Teredinibacter purpureus: one gene and its partner. The main gene of each other region encodes a partner of the protein of the gene in region 2 in a complex. Links are inferred from orthologs where the notes say so. Each region holds a gene or a part of one and is shown on either strand. Other genes may lie near its edges. The genes, in order: uvrB and uvrD.

Region 1 (5,859 bases), 2.5 Mb from region 2 along the record:
AATACAACGCTATCAATGGCCTATTTATTCACCATAGCTGTCGCTATTGTTTGGATATTTTGTCGCGCTAGTCCGAGAAAAGCCGATACGATAGGCTCTTCCTCTTCTTGTTGTCGTATACCCAGATGAATGTGTTTCTGGATACCCTTCTGTCCCAAGCGTATCGTCTCAATAGCATGGGTTCCGCTGTATTCTTCTGCCAGCCAGCCTGGCAAGGTGGTAACCCCCCTCCCGTTCTCGACAAGCTGAAGAATAATCTCGGTTGCTTCTACGGTTTGGTGTTTGCGTGGTTCGACCTGTGCCGGTGTTAAAAACGCTGAAAATATATCCAGCCTTTGCTTCTCAACAGGGTAGGTATAAAGCACTTCAGACGATAAATCTTTAGGCACAATAATCGATTTGTCTGCCAGTGTATGGCCCTTAGGCACCACCAATACCTGCTCATAGTCAAATACTGACAAAAACGAAATACCCTTTTTATACAACGGGTCTGGCGTAACTAAAATATCAATGTCGTGGTTAAACAATGCAGCCATTCCGCCAAAAACAAATTTTTGTTTTACGTCCAATTCTACATTCGGTTTTATCGCCATAAAACGATGAATCACTTTGAGTAACCACCGATAGCACGGGTAACACTCCATACCAATACGCAGTGTACCTTGGTGACCGCGCGCAAAATTTTGAAGGTTTTCATCGCTACGCTCTAGCTGCGGAAGCAAACGATTCGCCACGCCTAGTAGATGCTCGCCGGCACGTGTCAGCTGTAAGTTACGGCCTTTTTTTGTCCATAAGGGCGTGCCTAATTGTTGTTCCAGTTTTTTAATGCAATGGCTCACCGCCGACTGCGTCAAGTTAAGTTCGTTCGCCGCAGCGGTGAGCGAACCTTGCCGGTATATTTCCCTCATTATGGTGAGGTGGTTACGCTCTATCATATTCAACCTATGAATAAAATTCATTACTAGATGAAATAATACCATTATTATTCATGTGTTGTTGCCGCTAATCTTGCAAAAAATCCACACATAACCACTTCAATACGTTAATAAGGGTAGAAAATGGCAATTACGCATAATCTAGGCTTTCCTCGAATTGGGAAACAACGAGAATTGAAATTTGGGCTAGAACGCTATTGGCAAGGCGACTCGGATCCAGCAACGTTAGAAGCGTTGGGCAATACACTACAACAACAACATTGGGCGCATCAGGCTGACTGCGATTGGGTGCCGGTGGGTGACTTTTCGTTTTACGATCACGTACTCGACATGAGTTTTCTATTGGGCAATATACCCTCACGGATTGACAAAGATACCGGTAGCGAACTCGACCAATATTTTCGCGTGGCAAGAGGCCGCTCTGTGGGCAACGATGCTTGCGGTAGTGTCAAAGCGGGAGAAATGACAAAATGGTTTGATACCAATTATCACTATATTGTGCCGGAAGTGACTGCTGAAACGACGTTTAGCTTAAACCCTGCTCGGTTGATTGCCCAAGTTAAAAATGCCATTGCGACAGGCAAGAACATTAAGCCTGTGATTATTGGGCCAGTAACGTACCTGTGGCTGTGTAAGGAAAAAGATAGTAGTGAACGCATTGACTTACTGGATGATTTGATTCGTGTTTACCAGGCGTTATTCGCCAAGCTTGCCCAGTGCGGCATCGAGTGGATTCAAGTAGACGAACCCATTTTAGTCACTGAAATTTCGGCAGAATGGAAAAATGCCCTACAAAAAACCTATCACACGTTAAAACATCCTAACCTGAACATTCTCTTAGCAACCTATTTTGGGACATTAAAAGAAAACTTAACACTTGCATGTACATTACCTGTTGCTGGTTTACACGTGGACGCGATAAACGCGCAAGAGGAAGTTAAACACGTAGTGGATTGGTTGCCGGTACATAAGGTTCTATCGTTAGGCGTGATCAATGGGCGGAATATATGGAAGACGGATTTATCGCAGACATTGCAATGGCTACAGCCAATATCCAGCCGGCTTGGCGAAAGATTATGGATAGCACCATCGTGCTCCCTTTTACATGTTCCCGTTGATTTAGACAGCGAAACTCAATTGGCGCTCGATATTAAAAATTGGCTGTCGTTTGCGGTACAAAAATTACAAGAACTGAATATTCTAAAGCGTGGTTTGAATGATGGCGTAGCATCCATTCAGGCAGAGTTAGCGGAAAATACTCTTTATATAGAGCAACGAAAAAACTCTGCAAAAGTCCATTGTGCTGAAGTTGCGGCTAAGGTTGCAGCGCTTACAAAGTCTCAAGGCGAACGTCAATCATCGTATTCTGAACGGGCAAAAATCCAAAAAGTAGGCCTTAACCTACCGCTATTCCCTACCACTACGATTGGTTCATTCCCTCAAACTCAGGCAATACGTACGGCTCGCAAACACTATAAATCGAATGAATTGACGAACGAAGATTATAAGGCCTGCATTAGAGCTGAAATTGAACGCAGCATTAAAACGCAAGAAACCATTGGCCTGGATGTATTGGTGCACGGCGAAGCTGAACGAAACGATATGGTTGAATATTTTGGCGAGCAATTAGAAGGCTATGCGTTCAGTCAGTATGGCTGGGTGCAGTCTTACGGTTCGCGATGCGTAAAACCCCCAATACTTTATGGCGATATTCGACGCCCAGAACCTATGACCGTTGATTGGATTGCCTACGCACAATCACTCACAGCAAAACCGGTAAAGGCGATGCTCACCGGGCCTGTTACCCTGCTTAATTGGTCTTTTGTTCGCGATGATCAGCATCGAAGTATCACGTGTGCTCAATTGGCGCTGGCCATACGAGAAGAAGTGCTAGATTTAGAGCGTTCAGGTGCAAAAATCATTCAAATTGACGAAGCTGCACTGCGAGAAGGGCTACCCTTACGTAAAGCTGAATGGCCGTACTATTTACAATGGTCGGTAGAGGCTTTTCGCATTAGTGCTAATGCCGTAAAAGATGAAACACAAATACACACGCATATGTGCTATTCGGAATTTAACGATATTATTGGTGCAATCGCCGAACTCGACGCTGACGTGATTACCATCGAAACCTCTCGTTCAGACACTCAATTACTTGGTGTTTTTGACGTTTTTGACTACCCCAATGATATTGGCCCCGGCGTGTATGATATCCATTCACCGAATATACCAACAGAGGCTGAGATTAAGTCGCTTATGCTGAAAGCTGTAAAACGTATCCCCAAAGAGCGCTTATGGGTAAACCCCGATTGTGGTTTAAAAACGCGTCGCTGGGAGGATGTTATTCCAGCACTGCAAAATATGGTTGGTGCCGCTAAACAATTGCGTTGCGAATGTTAGCGTAAGGCTCATAGATAAGAAGGCTAGGGATCGCGGCTAACACTTTAGCCGCGATTTTTTAATTGATGGATCTGATCACGCAGACGTGCAGCCGTTTCAAATTCAAGGTTCTTCGCCGCTTCAAACATTTGTTTTTCAAGATCTTGAATGTGGTGCCATACATCTTTTCCTTCTGGCAACTCAGTGTCGTAGCGCCCTCCTTTATCGGCCACCTTGCGAGAACCTGGTTTTGCACCCGGTGCGCGAGCGCCTTCCATAATATCGGCAACAGATTTAATAATACCTTTAGGCGTTATTCCGTTAGCCGCGTTAAACTCTATTTGTTTTTCGCGACGACGTTCGGTTTCTTCCATTGCGCGCTGCATAGAGCCCGTAATACGGTCGGCGTAGAGAATGGCCTTGCCTTTTATGTTACGCGCAGCGCGGCCAATAGTTTGTATTAACGCACGGTCGGAGCGAAGAAAACCTTCTTTGTCTGCATCAAAAATGGCAACAAGAGACACTTCCGGCATATCTAGCCCTTCTCGTAGTAAGTTGATGCCAATAAGGACATCGAACTCACCCAAACGCAAATCACGAATTATTTCGACACGCTCTACAGTGTCAATATCGGAGTGTAGGTAGCGTGCTCGTACTCCGCATTCCGCTAGAAACTCGGATAAATCTTCTGCCATGCGTTTGGTTAACACTGTAATCAATATACGCTCATTATTCTGTGCACGGACATTGATCTCGGAGAGGCAGTCATCCACCTGTGTACCGGCGGGACGTACTTCCAGTATTGGGTCTAGCAAGCCTGTCGGTCGAACCACTTGCTCGACCACTTGCCCTTGTTTTTCGGCTTCGTATTTACCGGGCGTTGCCGACACAAAAATGGCTTGCGGAGCGCGCTCTTCCCACTCATCGAAACGCATCGGGCGATTATCGAGCGCAGAAGGCAATCTAAACCCGTATTCAACCAGTGTTTCTTTGCGGGACCGGTCGCCCTTATACATAGCACCAATCTGTGGAACCGTCACGTGGGATTCATCGATGACCAGTAATGCTTCATCTGGGAGGTAATCGAAAAGTGTAGGTGGTGCTAGCCCTGGGTCTCGGCCAGATAAATAACGAGAATAGTTTTCGATACCGTTGCAATAACCCAATTCGCGCATCATTTCCAAATCGTATTTTGTACGTTGTTCAAGGCGCTGGGCCTCCACGAGCTTATTGTTGTCTCGTAGCTGCTCTAGCCTTTCTCTTAATTCAGATTCGACTTTTTCAACCGCATCAACAATGGTTTGTCTTGGCGTTACATAATGAGTTTTAGGGTAGATGGTAGCGCGCGGCAATTTGGACAGTACTTCGCCGGTGAGCGGGTCAAATAACGATATATTTTCTACTTCATCGTCAAACAGTTCTAATCTTACGGCTTCTGTTTCTGAGTCTGCGGGAAAAACATCAATCACCTCTCCTCTTACGCGGTAGGTGCCCCGGTGAAAATCAATATCATTGCGGGTATATTGAAGCTCTGCCAAACGGCGCAAAATAGTGCGCTGCTCCATTTGGTCGCCACGAACCAAGTGCAACATCATTTTTAAATAGCTATCGGGGTCGCCTAGGCCGTATATAGCGGAAACCGTTGCAACTACGATAGCGTCTTTACGCTCCATAAGCGCTTTAGTTGCAGACAACCGCATTTGCTCTATGTGCTCATTTACCGAGGCATCTTTATCAATAAAGGTGTCAGACGAAGGTACATACGCTTCGGGCTGGTAATAATCGTAATATGAAACAAAATATTCCACCGAGTTATTCGGAAAAAATTCCTTGAATTCGCCGTATAGCTGTGCTGCAAGTGTTTTATTGTGAGCCATTATGAGCGTGGGCCGCTGCACTTTTTCGATAACATTCGCAATAGTGAACGTTTTTCCAGAGCCGGTTACACCCAGCAACGTTTGATGGGCCAAGCCAGCGTCAATACCCTTAACTAATTTTTTAATGGCCGATGGTTGATCGCCAGCGGGTTTAAATCGGCTTTTCACTTTAAACGGCTTAGCCGTTTTAATGTTCATATCAGGATTCGATTGTCCAACATTTGTGGATTTTGGGGTTTCCTTCAAAATCAGGGTCTAACGTTTGGCGAGTAATATCCTTGACGGTATACTCAGCAAGCTGATCATTGTCTAATTTAAAACTGCGCAAATTGTTAGAAAAGTAGAGTGTACCGCCGGGCTGCAATAGATCCATACAGCGCTTGATCAGCACAACATGGTCTCGCTGAATATCGAGCACATCATCCATACGTTTAGAGTTAGAAAAACTGGGCGGGTCTAACATTATAATATCAAAACCTTCCCTGCAGCTTTTTAACCAATCCATACAGTTATCCCGCACGAGTTGATGGCTACCCATACTAATATTATTTAGCATAAAGTTAGTTCTCGCCCACTCTAAATAGGTATTGGACATATCAACACTTATAGAACTTGCGGCACCGGCTACGGCGGCTTGAACCGTAGCCGTAGCTGTGTAACAAAACAGA
Region 2 (16,171 bases):
CAGCCTGCTTCTCCCCATAGAAAACATCAACGCCACGCATGGTGAACTTTGGGTTGTCTACTAATGGAATACCCACCGTTTTCGACTTCGCGGCCACATCAACCATTTCCGCAATTGCGGTTTGCTCATTCATTGTGTTTGTCTCTTGCTGCTTTGCTGTACCAAAGGGTTTTGCTGCTTGCGCATTAGCCATAGTGTTAGGTTTTTCGGTGGTAATGTCCATAGAATCAATCCCATCAATAGCGCGTTTACCAGCGACGCTCGAGGCGCTTTCGCAACCATATAGCGAGTGTATTCATGGTGATTAAGAAGGCTAATAGCACCATGATGGCGGCAGACGTTCGCTCTACAAATGCACGCTCTGGGCTATCGGCCCATAAGAAAATTTGAACGGGCAATACGGTCGCTGGGTCGCCTATGCTGCCAGGTACATCGGCGATAAATGCAACCATACCAATCATTAATAATGGCGCGGTTTCACCGAGCGCCTGAGCCATACCGATAATAGCACCCGTCAACATACCCGGCATCGCAAGCGGCATAACGTGCTGCAAAATCATTTGCATTTTGGAAGCCCCCATACCCAATGCTGCCTCTCTAATAGAAGGTGGCACCGCTTTAATGGCTGCTCGGCTCGAAATAATAACCGTGGGTAATGTCATGAGCGTTAGCACTAACCCTCCCACCAGAGGAATTGAGCGCGGCATGCCGAAAAAATTAAGGAATATAGCCAAGCCTAACAAGCCAAAAATAACCGACGGTACCGCCGCTAGGTTGTTAATGTTCACTTCAATAAAATCAGTGAAACGATTTCGCTTCGCGTACTCTTCCAAATAAATAGCCGCAGCAACACCAATAGGAAACGACAACATACCCGTTACTAACAATGTAAACAGGCTTCCTAATAACGCGCCCAATATTCCCGCTTGTTCTGGCTCAGCAGAATCACCCGACGTAAAAAATTGGGTATTGAACTGCATATCAATTTGATCAGATTCGACAAACGCTTCAATCCATTCCAACTGTTTTTTATTCAAACGACCAATAAATGGCTCACCTTCATCTCGACTTTTTACATAGGTGTCGACATCGTCGTCGGCTAGAATATCGAGCGTGCGTGTTTCGCCTAACAGACGGGGGTTGGCGGCCACTAAATCTCGAAGATAAAACGAAGCACCGTAACTGGTTAGCGCATACAATTTACGTTTGTCTTTTCGGGCTTTAACCTCCGGAAATTGCTTTAACAGCGATTGGCGAATAATGCCGGTAAAGTTTGCCAGCGCTAGCTGTTCTTCGGTGACGTCGCTAATGCCTAGTGTTTCAGCATCAAAATGAATCTCCATTTTAATGTAGGTTTGACGAAAAGCGCCGCTACCGTTACTAATAATATCGGTAAATAATATGATTAACGCCAGTATGCCAACGCCAACCGACATCATGCCAAATAAACGAAACCGTTTTTCCGCTGCGTAGCGTTTTTTTAAGCTTCGATTGACAAGCTCAGCAGTCGTCGGCTTAGACTTTTTTACCTTCTCTGAACTATTCATATTGTTCACGGTATTTTCTCACCACATATAGAGCAATGTAATTTAAGATTAACGTCACGACAAACAGCATAAGGCCTAAAGCAAAAGCGGCTAGCGTTTTAGGGCTATCAAATTCTTGATCGCCAACGAGTAAAGTGACAATTTGTACAGTAACGGTAGTCACTGAATCTAAAGGGTTTGCGGTTAATTTAGCCGCTAAACCGGCGGCCATTACAACAATCATGGTTTCGCCAATTGCACGACTCACCGCAAGTAGAACGCCACCGACTATACCGGGCAGTGCTGCGGGAATGACTACTTGGCGAATAACTTCTGAGCGGGTAGCCCCCAAACCAAATGCACCGTCACGCAAGGATTGTGGTACAGCGTTAATCACATCATCAGACAGGGAGGATATAAACGGAATAATCATTACCCCCATCACCAAGCCCGCAGCCAAAGCACTCTCAGACGTAACCGTAACAAAGTTATCCAGCCCCATTGCAAGAGCCACATCACGAATAAAAGGTGCAACGGTAATGGCGGCAAAGAATCCATAAACGACCGTAGGTATACCCGCGAGAATTTCAAGCAACGGTTTAACAATAGAGCGTACATTACGCGGCGCATATTCCGACAAATAGATAGCAGACATTAAACCGGTCGGTACGGCGAGCAGCATAGCGATACCGGCAATTAATAAGGTACCGGCAAATAGTGGAACCGCTCCGAAACTACTAGAACCTGCTACTTGATCTTTACGGATAGCCGTTTGCGGGCTCCACTCTAAGCCGAAGAGAAATTCACTAATGGGAACCGCATGAAAAAACCGAAGAGATTCGATAAGCACCGACATGACAATGCCAACCGTCGTTAGAATAGCGAGCGATGCACACCCCAACAACACGATGCGAAACATTTTTTCCACTTTCGATCGAGCCCGCAATTGCGGGTTAATTCTCCACCAACAATATCCACCGGTTAACGCCATTAATGACAAGGTGAAGGACGCAATAATCCAACGGCTAAGATTAGTAAGGCTTTGAATACGCTCAACAGCTACCGTCATATAAGCCGGTATTTCGCTGCTAATCTTTTGCCCGGCGGCCAAATTATATATTTGATTAAGAATTAACCCTCGCTTGGCGTTATCGCTGAAGTCTATAGTCGCGGGCAATTCACTTAAGACGATACCTTCGATCACGCGTGTATCGAACATTTCCCATAATGCCAGTAGCACGATTGCAGGTACCGCCGCCCAGAGTGCGGCCAGTACCCCGTAGTAGTAAGGCAGAGAATTCAAATAACGGGTACCGCCTACCGAGCTGGCCACGGAAAGCGACCGGCCGCGGCCAAGATAGAAGACCGCCATAAACACGGCGCCCATCAATATGATTAGTACCCAGGTATCCATTACAGCATTCTGCCTCTGTATCTAAAGTAGAAGAAGCCCGACACATGGCCGAGCTTCGTATGTAGTATTGCCAAGCGTAACGCGCAATTGTTAAGAATTTCTTTCGTTATGCCAAGTAGTATTTTCGCTTAGCGTGGTTTAACGGCACGTTAGGGCGATTAAAGTGATTCCAAGGCCTTCAGCGATTTAACCGCTGCACCAATTTCCGCTCGCTCATCACTCGAGAGTGGGATCATTCCTTTGTCCGTTAAATACCCTTCTTCGCCCCAGGATTTAGCACTGGTGAATTCAGCCAAATACTCCGGAATACCCGGGATCAAACCTACATGCGCCTTCTTGACATAGAAATACAAAGGACGCGAAACGGGGTAGCTGCCATCAGCAATGGTGTCAAACGTAGGTTCTTCGCCATCGATAGTAGAGGCCTGTACCTTATCGCTATTTTGATCGAGGAAGCTAAAGCCAAAAATACCCAATGCATTTTTGTTCGCGTTTAGCTTTTGCACAATTAAGTTATCGTTCTCGCCTGCTTCAATAAAGGCACCATCTTCACGGATGATATGGCAAATTTCCTTATAGCGAGATTTGTCAGTTTTTTTCAGGGCTTTAATCCACGCAAATGACGTACAACCACCTTCCATCGCCAGCTCAACAAAAGCATCGCGTGTACCGGAGGTGGGTGGGGGGCCCAACACTTCAATTTTACTCACGGGTAACTCAGGATTAACGTCGCTCCACATTACATACGGGTTTTCAATCAACACAGCGGAACCATCTGGATTGGGCACATGTTTGGCCAAAGCCAAAAATAAATCACGACGCGTTAATTCAATCAGTGGGGACTTGTTAGAATTCGCAATAACAATTCCGTCATAGCCAATTAATACCTCAATTACATCTTTTACGTTATTCGCCTGACAATTATCAAACTCAGCCTGTTTAATACGGCGGGAGGCATTCGAGATATCGGGAAAATTCACGCCCACACCACCACAAAACTGCTTAAAGCCGCCACCAGTGCCGGTAGATTCAACCGTTGGCGATTTAAACGCCGTGGATTTACCGAATCGCTCTGCAACCACTTTAGAGAATGGAAAAACCGTTGAAGAACCCACAATGCTGATGGAATCTCGCGCTGCGAATGCAGATGAAACCGATACTGCGGTAATCGCAGCCAAAGTCCAAACCAGTAAATTTTTCACGAATATCTCCTCAAGAGATTGAGCTTATTGAACATCGCTTCGCATAGCGCAGGTAACCCAAACGCTCAATAACACGAAGTGCTTGCCGGCAGACGTTACATCGCCTACCCGCTTGGTATGGGGTGCATACTAAGTCATATTTGTGACAAATTTGTGACAGGCAGCGACAGTCGTTAAACAAAGACCATTGATACGCGGGAGAAACCGTTTAATAAGGGTATAATCGCGAGCATCTTTATAACACTATTGATAAGACCCATGATTCCAACGGACGTATCGACATTTTTGCTCCACACGACGAAACGCTTGGACGCGTTTAGCTTGCACATTGGCCGCTCGCTAGCCTGGCTAACGGCATTAATGGTCGCACTTGTCGCGCTAATCGTCGCCTTACGCGCGGCCGGTATTGGCTCCATCGCGCTTCAGGAATCGGTCACCTACCTACATGCTACGGTGCTTATGCTCTGTCTTGGGTACAATCTTCAACAGGGTGGCCATGTCCGTGTGGATGTCTTCTACGGTCGTTTTAACCCCGCTCAAAAAGCTTGGGTCGACGCCTTAGGTGGTGTTTTCTTTCTATTGCCTTTTTCACTCTTTCTCGTCTTCACTAGCCTTAATTTCGTGAGCGGTGCGTGGCAAATAGGCGAAACCTCTGCCGACCCCGGTGGCCTTCCGCTAGTTTTTCTATTGAAAACGTTAATCCCCATCAGCGGTATTTTATTAGCCCTACAAGGCCTCAGTGAAGTGCTGCGTGCGCTCAGCGTAATAACATGGCTGCCCGCCAACCACTCACCCAAAAAAGATTAAAACGTGATTGAACTCTTACCCCTATTGATGTTTCTCGCCGTATGTGCGGCGTTAATGCTCGGCTACCCCGTCGCGTTTACTTTGGCCGGTACGGCTTTGCTGTTTGCCGGGCTAGGCGCATTACTACACGTATTCGACCCCAATCTGCTGCACCTTTATCCAGACCGTATCTACAGCGGCACCATGACGAACACCACTCTTATCGCCGTGCCCCTCTTTGTATTTATGGGCGTAATGCTCGAACGTTCACGCATCGCAGAAGAGTTGCTCGAACGTATGTCACATGCCTGCGCCCGCTTTCCGGCCGGCTTGGGGCTGTCCGTTGTTTTTGTCGGTGTTCTCATGGCCGCAAGCACCGGAATTGTAGGTGCAACAGTTGTTACCATGGGGCTTATGTCGCTGCCCACAATGCTAAAGAAACAGTACGATCCGGCACTTGCGGCCGGCACTATTTGTGCAACCGGCACCCTCGGGCAGATTATTCCACCTTCCATTGCGCTCGTTCTGCTTGGCGACGTGCTTTCTAGTGCCTATCAACAAGCACAGTTAAAATTGGGTGTATTCAACGCCGCACCGGTATCCGTGGGCGACTTATTTATTGGTGCGATTATTCCAGGGCTTCTACTCGTAGCGCTCTATCTCGGGTATTTGCTGGCAATGGGTATTTTCAAACCTGAACGAGCGCCCCCCGTTGAAGATGATGAAACCGTTACCGTCGGCCAACTCATTATGAGTATCGCACCACCGATACTGCTCATTCTATTGGTTCTTGGTTCTATCATTGGCGGTGCCGCCACGCCTACAGAAGCCGCTGGCGTGGGCGCTCTGGCCGCTTGCGTGCTCGCGGCAATAAAAAAGCAACTTAATTGGGCAACACTCCGCGAAGTGGTGCGCTCTACCACCAAAGTTACGGCCATGGTGTTTGCTATTTTACTTGGCGCCTCATTATTTTCTTTGGTGTTTCAGGGCTTAGGCGGGGATCATCTAGTCTCTGGTTTTTTCGCCGACTTACCCGGCGGCACCTTTATGGCACTACTCATCGTGATGGTCGCCATCTTCCTGCTCGGCTTTATACTGGACTTTATCGAGATCACGTTTGTTGTCATTCCAATTGTAGGGCCGGTTTTACTGGGTATGGGCGTGGACCCTGTATGGCTTGGTATAATGATTGCTATTAATTTGCAAACGTCATTTTTAACGCCGCCATTTGGCTTCGCCTTGTTTTACTTACGGGGTGTTGCTCCGGCGTCCGTTACAACAAGCGCAATCTATCGCGGCGTAATGCCCTTTATTGCCATACAGTTATTTGTATTGGTATTGCTGGCTATTTGGCCTCAGCTCGCCACATGGTTGCCCAGCCTCTTAATATAGGCCAACCTAAAGCAACAATCGCACAATCAGTAACATTACTTTGAGACACTTCAGGCATGCTAAAACCGATAAAACTTAGGAAACCGGATATGGCTAATATCGACGAAGATCCCACCCCGAATGGGGAATTGACGTTACAGACCCTTGCTCTCCCACGAGACACCAATTCTAATGGTGATATTTTTGGCGGGTGGTTAATGTCTCAAATGGATTTGGGTGGTGCTATTGCAGCACGCGAAGTTGCCCGAGGCCGCGTAACAACAGTTGCCGTAGGCAGTATGGCCTTTTTACGCCCAGTGCCCGTAGGCGCCACAGTAAGCTGCTACAGCGAAATTATTGAGGTAGGTCGCGCCTCCGTTAAAACCCTTGTTGAAGTCTGGGTAAAACAGTACGACAAGCGAGAACAGCAAAAAGTAACAGAAGGTGAATTTGTCTACGTTGCGATAGACGATACAGGCCGAACCAGACCCATCCCGCGAGACTAGAACACACCGTTTCCGTACGCACCACCCATAAAAAAAGCTCGGAGGTAAAACCAAGCTTTTTTTATGGGTGGTGCTATAACGTGCTTAACGGGCCTGAAAGTACGCCTCTTCACTTAGCGTATGGTAATTGCGAACGCCGTCTAAATATTTTTTATACGCAGCGTACACTTTAGCAAACGCTGGGTCAGACTCGGAGAGTTCATCGTATAAATCTAGCGAAACCAACTTAAATTCCTCCAGCACATCCCTTGGAAAGGCGCGCAACTGTACACCGTGTTCGTCCACCAACTCCACTAAAGCCGCATTATTACGGGCGGTGTATTCATCCAACATGTCTTGATTCACCATTCGAGCGGCGGCCTCAATTATCGCCTGTAAATCTGGTGGCAAAGTTTCATAGGCCTGTTTATTCACGGTGATTTCAAGCGTAGGACCAGGCTCATGCCAACCCGGATAATAGTAGTACTTCGCTATTTGATGAAAACCGAACGCTAGGTCGTTGTACGGCCCCACCCATTCGGTGGCATCGATTACGCCCGATTGTAACGACGTATATAATTCGCCACCGGGAATATTAATAGCCTCTCCACCGGCACGTGTAAAAACTTCTCCACCAATACCGGGAATACGCATTTTTAAACCGCGAATATCCTCAATAGAGTTTATTTCGCGATTAAACCACCCACCCATTTGCACCCCGGTATTACCCGCAGCAAATGGAATTAAATTAAAAGGCTCGTAGAGCTCGCGCCACAATTCAAGCCCTCCACCGTAATGTAACCAACCATTAAGCTCCTGCGCATTCATGCCGAACGGAACTGATGTAAAAAACACTGCCGCCGGAATTTTACCTTTCCAATAATAAGCCGCGCTGTGGCCCATCTGTACGCTACCAGAAGAAACCGCGCCAAACACACCCATAGCCGGTACAATTTCATTAGCACCATGTACTTGTATACGTAAGCGGCCATCGCTCATGTCATTAACCATTCGCGCAAAATTTTCGGGCGCAAGCCCAAGGCCGGGAAAGTTTTTGGGCCATGTGGTGACCATTTTCCATTCAAAAAGCGTAGCGTCTACTGCGATGCTAGTCGTATCAATCTGCGCAGATTTTTTACCTTTATCCATCACCAGAAGCGCAAACAATAGAATGCACAAAGCCAGTAAACTCAACAAAGCAGTCGGCAGCCACCAAGGATTGTATCGTGCGTTCATATTATTTTTTTATCCATTTTTATTTTAAAGTGCTTCGAGTTTTGCATACTGCAGTACTAGCCACTTACATCCTTCAGAGTTAAAATTAACCTGTACGCGCGCGCTCGCGCCTCGCCCTTCAAACTGCAAAACAATTCCTTCACCAAAAACAGGGTGATTCACCGACGCGCCCAACGACAGCCCAGGATAATCATCAACGGAATGTTGGCTGATAGGAGACGAGTAACTCGGTGCGTAAGCCGCAGGCCGTTTTACCGTCGATTTAATGCGAACTTCCTGCAGGTATTTAGTCGGAATTTCTCGTACGAAGCGGGACATCGCATTAAAGTTTTCACTACCGTGTAAACGCCGGCTTTCCGCATAACTAACAACTAATTTTTTCATCGCGCGCGTAATTCCCACATAGCAGAGACGCCGCTCTTCTTCTAATCGACCGGGCTCTTCTATCGACATTTTGTGTGGAAATAAATTTTCTTCCATACCCACCAAAAATACGAGTGGAAACTCCAAGCCCTTTGCACTGTGGAGTGTCATCATCTGTACAGCATCTTCAAACTCATCGGCTTGTGCATCACCAGCGTCCAGTGCTGCATTATCGACAAACTCTTGCAAAGGGGTTAGATTTTCGTCTTGCGGTTCGAACACGCGACAGGCATTGATAAGCTCCTGCAAGTTTTCAACACGCGCCTGGCCTTTTTCACCTTTTTCTTTTTGATGAAATTCTAGTAGCCCGCTTTGTGATATCACTTGATCGACCGAATCACCCAAAACTGTGCTGGCCGTACTCTCTACCAACGCCTCTACAAGTGTTACAAAACTCTTAAGTGCATTCGCCGCCCTTGCGGTAAATACATTGTTTTGAATCGCACCTTGCATGGCGTTAAAAAGGGAGCACCCTTGCTCTCGTGCCAATAAGCGAATGGTCTCGATGGTTTTTGCGCCAATACCCCGAGTGGGCGTATTAATGATTCGTTCCCATGCCGCGTCATCATGACGGTTAGCGAGTATTCTAAGATACGCCAGCGCATTTTTAATTTCTAACCGGTCGTAGAAACGTTGGCCGCCGTAAATGCGATAGGGCACGTTATCACGGATAAATGCTTCTTCAAGAACCCGCGATTGTGCATTTGAACGGTAAAGTATGGCGCAATCACTTTTTTTATGGTCGCTTTTCTCGATAAAGTCTTTTACGCGTTCTACAACATAGCGTGCTTCATCTTGCTCATTAAAAGCGGCATACAGGTCAATTTGTTCGCCATCACCATCGCTCGTCCACAAAGATTTCCCAAGACGTTCGGCATTATTTTGAATTACGGCATTGGCTGCATTTAGAATATTCGCCGTGGAGCGATAATTTTGCTCTAGCCGTGTAATGGCGACAGGAGCAAAATCTGTTTCGAACTGCTGTATGTTTTCTATCTTCGCGCCACGCCAGCCGTAAATCGATTGGTCATCATCCCCTACCGCCGTAATATTGGACGTTTTTCCTGCAAGCATACGCAACCACGCATATTGCACAGCGTTGGTATCTTGAAATTCGTCAACGAGTATTGCGCGAAAACGCGACTGATAGTGCTTTAATAACTCGGGACTTTTTAACCAAAGCTCGTGAGAACGCAACAATAACTCGGCAAAATCGACTAAGCCTCCTCTCGAGCAAGCTTCTTCGTAGGCGAAATAGACGTTTTTCATCATCGCGAGAAATGGATCTCGCCCTTCATCGATATGAGCAGGCCGAAGGCCTTCATCTTTTTGGCCGCTAATAAACCATTGCGCCTGTTTAGGCGGCCAGCGGCTATCATCGAGATTTAGTTCTTGGTACACCCGCTTTACCAAACGGAGTTGGTCGTCGCTATCCAGAATTTGAAAATTTTGGGAGAGACCCGCTTCCTTCCAGTGGGTTTTTAACAGACGGTGCGCAATACCGTGGAATGTTCCAACCCACATGCTTCGAGTGCTGAACGGTCCTACATTATCCTCCATGATACTACTAAGGCGCTCCCGCATCTCACGTGCGGCTTTATTCGTAAACGTCACCGCGAGGATTTGATGCGGGGAATAACCGTGAGTTTGAATCAGCCACGCGATACGGTGAACAAGCACGCGCGTTTTCCCGCTACCAGCCCCCGCTAGTACGAGTTGGTTTATAGGGTCAGCAGCAACAGCGTCTCGTTGCGCACGATTTAAAGAGTCTATTAAGGAATGTGTTTGCATGGCGGCAGATTGTATCAGATTGCCAGCAACGGTCTGAAAGCATTTTGTCTAAAAGTGGGCAAGAGGGTATTACACTGCCTGTAAATACTACCGTGCTTCAATTAGCCTAAGGCGTTAGTTGCTCTGTGCGTCTAACCAATGCACACGCTCGCCGTCAGCCAGTATTCTTATCGCCCCAATCTCATTTTCACGCGGTTTATTTAATGTACGATTTTCTATGTCGACAATGTTTAACGCAATTCCTAGCACACGGCTCTCTACCGGCAGTTGCTCTATTGGCTCAACAGCACGGGTATTGGACGCTGGCAACGACCAGATCTCGGCGGTGAATGCCACCATGGTACTGGCTTGAGCCAACGCCATTAACGCTACGGAAAATTCCAGCGACGGTGTTCCACCCTCAAATACCCACTCGTTTTGGACGCCTACATTTTCAAAAAAATCTGAGCCATGCAATGTTAACTTAACCCGCTGAGCGGACAATGGGACCATAAACTTTACTGAAAACGTACGCTTTTCATAGGGTTTTAGCGTAATCAATTGAGGCTGCAATAACCGAATGGCTGCACCGGGTTTTTGGTAAGTATTAACTTTCTCAGCACTTACACAAAGCGGTATAGCCATTATTAGCCACAGACAAAGACCAACCGAATTCGTCCAAATATTTTTCTGTAATGCTCTTCGTTTTTCGTAGACGTTCATGCGCTAATTTACCCTTACGGAAAAACACGACGTGTTACGGGCAAGCTCATCGTCGTCGGTATTGAAAGCATCGTAGACTTCCAGTACATACTGCCCGGCGGTAAGCGTATAGCCATTCGTTTCCACATTATTGTCTGCCGAATTTAGGTACGCGATAACCGCACCGTTACGATACAGTTTTGCATCTGGATCCGTTTCTTCCGGCCCACTTATACGCTCGATAACAATGTTCCGTATCGCCGTAGATGTTACTGTGAGCCGAAAAAATGTATTTACACCGAGCCCATTAACTTCGCCGTTTTCGTTGGTACTGCAGGCGGTTTCTTCTAAATCTTCGCTAAGTATGCGATACACCGGTAAGACATGATCGGTTGCACCAGAATTCATTTCACCACTGCCGTATTCATCAGATCCACTAATGATTTCTCTATCGATCAGTTCGTCCAGCGCAGCATTGACTAGCGAACCTTGTTGGCTTTTGAAAATGTTATTAAAAAGAAAAATACTTGAGAACGCGTCACTCTGCGTATAGGCAACACTTGTAAGCACATTATAAATTGGCGTAAATCCTAAACTAATACTATCGCCGGTTTCATTTTCACTGTCGCTAATATCGTACAAAATATTACCGATAGAGTTTTCGCTGTACCAACCTCTATTGCCATAACTATTATTCTCTAAGCTAAACGAGAAGCCAAACATACCAGCAGGCCCCGCGGAATCCATGTAAAAAGGCTGTCCAGATACAATGGCCGTGAACGCGTTCGAAAAGCCTTCACTAAACGCCACTCTAAGATCAATTTTTGATGCGAGCCCGTGCGCACCGCCAATGCTATCCACGCGAGATAAAGTATCTTCTAAAAAATGACCAAATTCGTGCTGTATAACACTGAAGTCGTATTCGTCACTATCGCTATTAACATCGCCAAGTACATATATTTTCCCCTCGGATACGGAATAATACGAGGTTCCAATAAAGCCATCTTCAATCTCACCAGGCGCGGCTTTATTGCGATAGCTCCAAAAAACATCACAGCGAGGTAAACTCACGGTATTATCAACATCTACGAGCAACATTACTGCTTCGTAGAGAGCATCAAGAATTGCAAAAGGTGCAGCAGGCCGTACACTTTCATCGATGATGGTACCCGTAGCCGCTTCCCATCCCGATACTGCATGTAAATGCCTTACCGACGCGACATCGCCGCTACTCAGCAGATCGCCCGCAAGTATATAAGCGATGTCTGCTTCCGTATTATCGAGCACGTTAAATTGCCATTGTGCCTCGGCCACACTTTCCATTTGCGCACGAACCGCAATTCGTACCAGCGTATTCACTGGGCTCCCCACTTCATAGAAACCGAGGTCATCCGTTTTTGTCTGACGAATGAGTGTATTGCCTTCATCAAGTAATATAACTGTTACACCTCTAGCGGGCGAAACCGTAGGGCTGTCATAATTTAGTCCGCCACCGGCTATATGAGGAATTTTATCGAACGTAACAGTGCCGCTTATAATCGTATCCGTATCTAAACCGGTAGGGAGTGAGGTGGGCTGGGCTGTAGGTACAGCTGTAGGTACGGTTGTAGGTTCTATGCTGGGCGCTAACGTTGGGACTACTGTTGGCCTAGCGGAAGGGGTGAGCCCGTTAGACGATAAATCTGAACCACCTCCGTCGCAACCTAAAGCACTCAACAACAATAGTACTAATGGAAAAACTCGTTTCAAAGGTAACTCCGAGAACTATTGCGCGAGGCAAATCAACAGCATGTGTCTAAATGTAGCAATAGAACAACCTTTTAGCACTTGCACTACGAGGATTTTTTATACTGAGAAAGCATAGATTTAGGATAATCTAGTCGATGACACCATTAGTCAATCTTTGAGAAACCGGGCTATCGCGATAAATTCCCGGTTACCATCGCCACCTGTAATAGGGCTTTCGATGTAATCAAGCACCTCAAACTTCAAGGTTTGTAGTTTCTCAATAATACTTTTTTTCACAGCATCGTAGCCACTTGCATTTTTGACCAAACCATTTTTCCCAATATTTTCGCGCCCGACCTCAAATTGCGGTTTCACTAAACTGATCAAGATAGCCCCAGCTTTCATTACTGCTGGTAGCCTCGGCAAGATTAAATGTTGAGAAATAAACGAAACGTCCATCACAACAAAATCAACGCCCTGTTTTACCCTTTCGGGTAAATCGTCTATGTGGAGATTGCGGGCATTATAATTTTCCAGCGCTGTTACTCGCTCATTTTCTTTAAGTGCCGCCACCAACTGACTATGGCCTACATCAACTCCTACCACATGGCCGATACCGTGTTGTAACAAACAATCGGTAAAACCTCCCGTAGACTGGCCCACATCTAACGCTAGCTTTCCTGCCAAGGGCTCAGCTATTAATGGAAGGGCGGCCTCCAATTTTAGCGCGGCACGCGAAACAAAATGTTGCTCTGGCGAATCTTTAACGGTAATTAAACAGGTATCCGCATATTTCTCGGACGGTTTTTTTACCGGTTGCCATAAACCTGCAACGCTAACGAAGACAAGGCCTTGCTGGATAAAACTCTGTGCTTGCGCGCGAGATTTTATGTTGGCGTGGCTAACTAATAGCACATCAATTCTTTTCACTCAAAACCCTAGAATAGCTACGTTACGCGCGGCAATTTTTTTGGATATAATCGGCGTGATCCGGCATGTAATCCACCGCGTTTTTTATCACAGTTTCCACACTATTCAAACGTTCAGTAATATCGTGCTCTGACATAGCATCAACCAGTGGGTGATAACTTTCTGCCACTATACCTTGGCCGTGCATCACTTCCAGCCAGCTCGTTTCATTAAATAATTCTTGGCCTTCGCGTAAAACACGGCCACTACTTTTGTATAATTCAATTTTATTCTGAAGTGCTGGAGAAACATCCATTGTTCTACAGCGATCCCAAAATGGCGAATCGGATCGCGTAGTAGCTTTATAGTGCAAGACAATAAAGTCACGTATTTTTTCGTACTCAAAGTCCATATGCCGATTGAATTCATCAATCTCTAACTGGCCAAAACTTTTATTTGGAAAAAATATCATGAGCTTTGCTAATGCCGCCTGCACCAAATACAGGGCTGTACTCTCTAGAGGCTCGATAAATCCACTCGACAAACCAATTGCAATACAATTTTTATTCCAAACTTTTTTACGCTTTCCCGTTTTAAACTTAATTACGCGTGGGTCTGCGAGGGGTTCACCATCCAAATTATTCATCAATAATGAGGTAGCTTCATCATCACTCATATAGCGGCTACTATATACATGGCCATTACCCATGCGGTGCTGCAAAGGAATACGCCACTGCCAACCGGCTGAGTGTGCGGTTGAACGAGTGTAAGGCGTAAGTTTACCTGCATTTTCGCAGGGTACGGCAATCGCAGAGTCACATAAAAGCTGGTCTGACCAATCCTCGTAACCGGTTTTTAAGGTATCTTCGATTAAAAGGGCGCGAAAACCGGAACAATCGATAAATAAGTCGCCCGCAATCTTTTCACCATTTTCAAGCTGAAGCGCTTCTATAAAGCCATTCGTATCGCGCACATGGGCTTGACTCACCTTACCCTCAATACGCTTTACGCCCAGCGCTTCAGCGTATTCACGTAAATAACGCGCGTAGAGTGTTGCATCCAAATGGTAAGCATAAGCAATATGCGAGAGGGGAGAGTTGCCAGCGTTGACCGAGCGCATAAATTTATTCTCGCGCGCGGCTCGAGCATTTAAGGTGTACTGCGATAAAGCCGCAGCCTTACCTTTCTGGTGCATTTTTAGCCAGAAGTAATAAAACGGTAGAGCCTGCATGTTTTTACCAACATCCCCGAACGCATGGATATAGCGATCGCCTAGCGCACCCCAATCAACAAATTCAATACCTAATTTGAACGTTGCTTGGGTTTTTTTAACGAAATCATCTTCGTTTATACCCAATGTATCGTTGAATACTTTCATTTGCGGAATAGTAGCTTCGCCTACCCCGACAATGCCAATCTCTTCAGATTCCACAAGCGTAATAGACGCATATTCATTTTTTAGGAAACGCGCGAGTGTAGCGGCAGTCATCCAACCAGACGAACCACCACCGAGGATAACGATATTTTGGATATTGGTATTTTTCATCAGCTTAGTTTAAGGCAAGCCGAGGAAAACCACAAAGTGATGGGTAATCGAGTCTCCATATCCTTTGAATCGCTCAAACCTAGGAATATATACAAAAGTGTATTACGCATTTATGGGCTTCAGCGTCACATGCTAGCAACTAAAAAGGGTACTTTAAATCGATGTTTGGCTTCCCATAACAAAAAAATCCTCGCCGCAAACCGACGAGGATTTAATATGGACATTAACGCCCAATCAAAACTGAGCGTTAAAAATAAGCGCTATTATTGAAGCGTGTACTTAACATCTGTAATGATGAGCATGCCATCAACAATAAAGGCTGGATCCGCAGGTACGCGGTCGCCAGAAGCGATAGGATCTTTTACAAGTACACCAACACGCGCAAATTCACCTTCTGCCATATCGTATACATCCTCCGTACCGACTAAACAGCTGTACTCGGCAACACCCAATACGAGATCGACGTTATTAACACCACAACCCCATACTCCACTCCAGTCTCCAAACGTTTGCTGAAGATAGGGCTGAATATTCGCGGTACTGGCTATAAAGTCTTCATCAACCATAATTGTGAACACAACTTCAGCACCACGAAGATCTACAGGCCCCTCTAAAAGGTAAAACGCTGCATCATCTGCATTTGCAGGTGTCAAGGCGACTTGCTCAAAGTAATCGTTATCGCTATCGGTACCTACCCAACGACCGGTCAAAGGAATAGTAGGGCCAGCAACATCATCGGCTAACATCACGTCTACATCATGAACAGATAAGACGCCTGAAGGCTCACTATCTTTTGGCTGGACTGCAATACGCATTACGGCATCTTCAGGCGCAGCTAGCGTACCAAGAACGACACAGTCATAACGAACACCAGTAAGCAGGGCCACAGTATTGGAAATACTACAATCCCACTCTCCACCCCAAGTACCCGTTTCTTGCGCGAAGGGTTGCACACGTGCACCACTGTCTACGAAATCCTGATCAGCGCTAACATAAAAGCTAACTTTACCCCCAGTAAGATCAAGCGGCCCTGGAATCTCGTAATAGAGCAGGTCATCTGTTGCTTCTGGCGT

What was found.
Region 1: the proteins of uvrD (region 2) and uvrB are in contact, whole or in part, in a crystal structure (PDB 7EGT), measured with the Thermus thermophilus proteins. The link is inferred for Teredinibacter purpureus from one-to-one orthologs. Residues at the interface, in WP_096412145.1 of Thermus thermophilus: His654, Arg656, Phe657, Gln666, Asp668, Glu669, Lys680, Arg681, Leu682, Ser683, Lys685, Tyr686, Ala687; in WP_096411307.1 of Thermus thermophilus: Glu23, Leu25, Arg26, Asp27, Gly28, Glu29, Arg30, Phe31, Arg55, Glu326, Asp327, Phe328, Glu379, Ser382, Gln383, His398, Gly400, Arg401.

Annotation. Positions count from the first base shown.
Region 1 is NZ_CP060092.1:3,207,175-3,213,033, reverse strand. Bases 2,885-5,859 are described here. They hold uvrB (excinuclease ABC subunit UvrB), read right to left. Parts: upstream 5,390-5,859; coding sequence 3,380-5,389; downstream 2,885-3,379. Other genes in these bases: rlmKL (bifunctional 23S rRNA (guanine(2069)-N(7))-methyltransferase RlmK/23S rRNA (guanine(2445)-N(2))-methyltransferase RlmL), read right to left, coding at 5,391-5,859; metE (5-methyltetrahydropteroyltriglutamate--homocysteine S-methyltransferase), read left to right, coding at 2,885-3,335. Outside these bases: H5647_RS14070 (LysR family transcriptional regulator), read right to left, coding at 21-980; more of metE, read left to right, coding at 1,059-2,884. UniProt on the Escherichia coli protein: The UvrABC repair system catalyzes the recognition and processing of DNA lesions. A damage recognition complex composed of 2 UvrA and 2 UvrB subunits scans DNA for abnormalities.
Region 2 is NZ_CP060092.1:686,337-702,507, forward strand. The notes cover bases 7,640-10,550. They hold uvrD (DNA helicase II), read right to left. Parts: upstream 10,235-10,550; coding sequence 8,045-10,234; downstream 7,640-8,044. Other genes in these bases: H5647_RS02890 (TRAP transporter substrate-binding protein), read right to left, coding at 7,640-8,020; H5647_RS02900 (hypothetical protein), read right to left, coding at 10,349-10,550. Outside these bases: phosphate ABC transporter ATP-binding protein PstB, read right to left, coding at 1-133; phosphate ABC transporter permease PstA, read right to left, coding at 249-1,547; phosphate ABC transporter permease subunit PstC, read right to left, coding at 1,540-2,940; H5647_RS02870 (PstS family phosphate ABC transporter substrate-binding protein), read right to left, coding at 3,099-4,142; H5647_RS02875 (TRAP transporter small permease subunit), read left to right, coding at 4,401-4,949; H5647_RS02880 (TRAP transporter large permease), read left to right, coding at 5,004-6,320; H5647_RS02885 (acyl-CoA thioesterase), read left to right, coding at 6,410-6,805; more of H5647_RS02890, read right to left, coding at 6,890-7,639; more of H5647_RS02900, read right to left, coding at 10,551-10,936; H5647_RS02905 (PT domain-containing protein), read right to left, coding at 10,940-12,664; H5647_RS02910 (TlyA family RNA methyltransferase), read right to left, coding at 12,812-13,573; H5647_RS02915 (tryptophan halogenase family protein), read right to left, coding at 13,596-15,098; H5647_RS02920 (family 15 carbohydrate-binding domain-containing protein), read right to left, coding at 15,362-16,171. UniProt on the Escherichia coli protein: A helicase with DNA-dependent ATPase activity. Unwinds DNA duplexes with 3'-5' polarity. Translocates on single-stranded DNA with 3'-5' polarity. Initiates unwinding more efficiently from a nicked substrate than double-stranded DNA.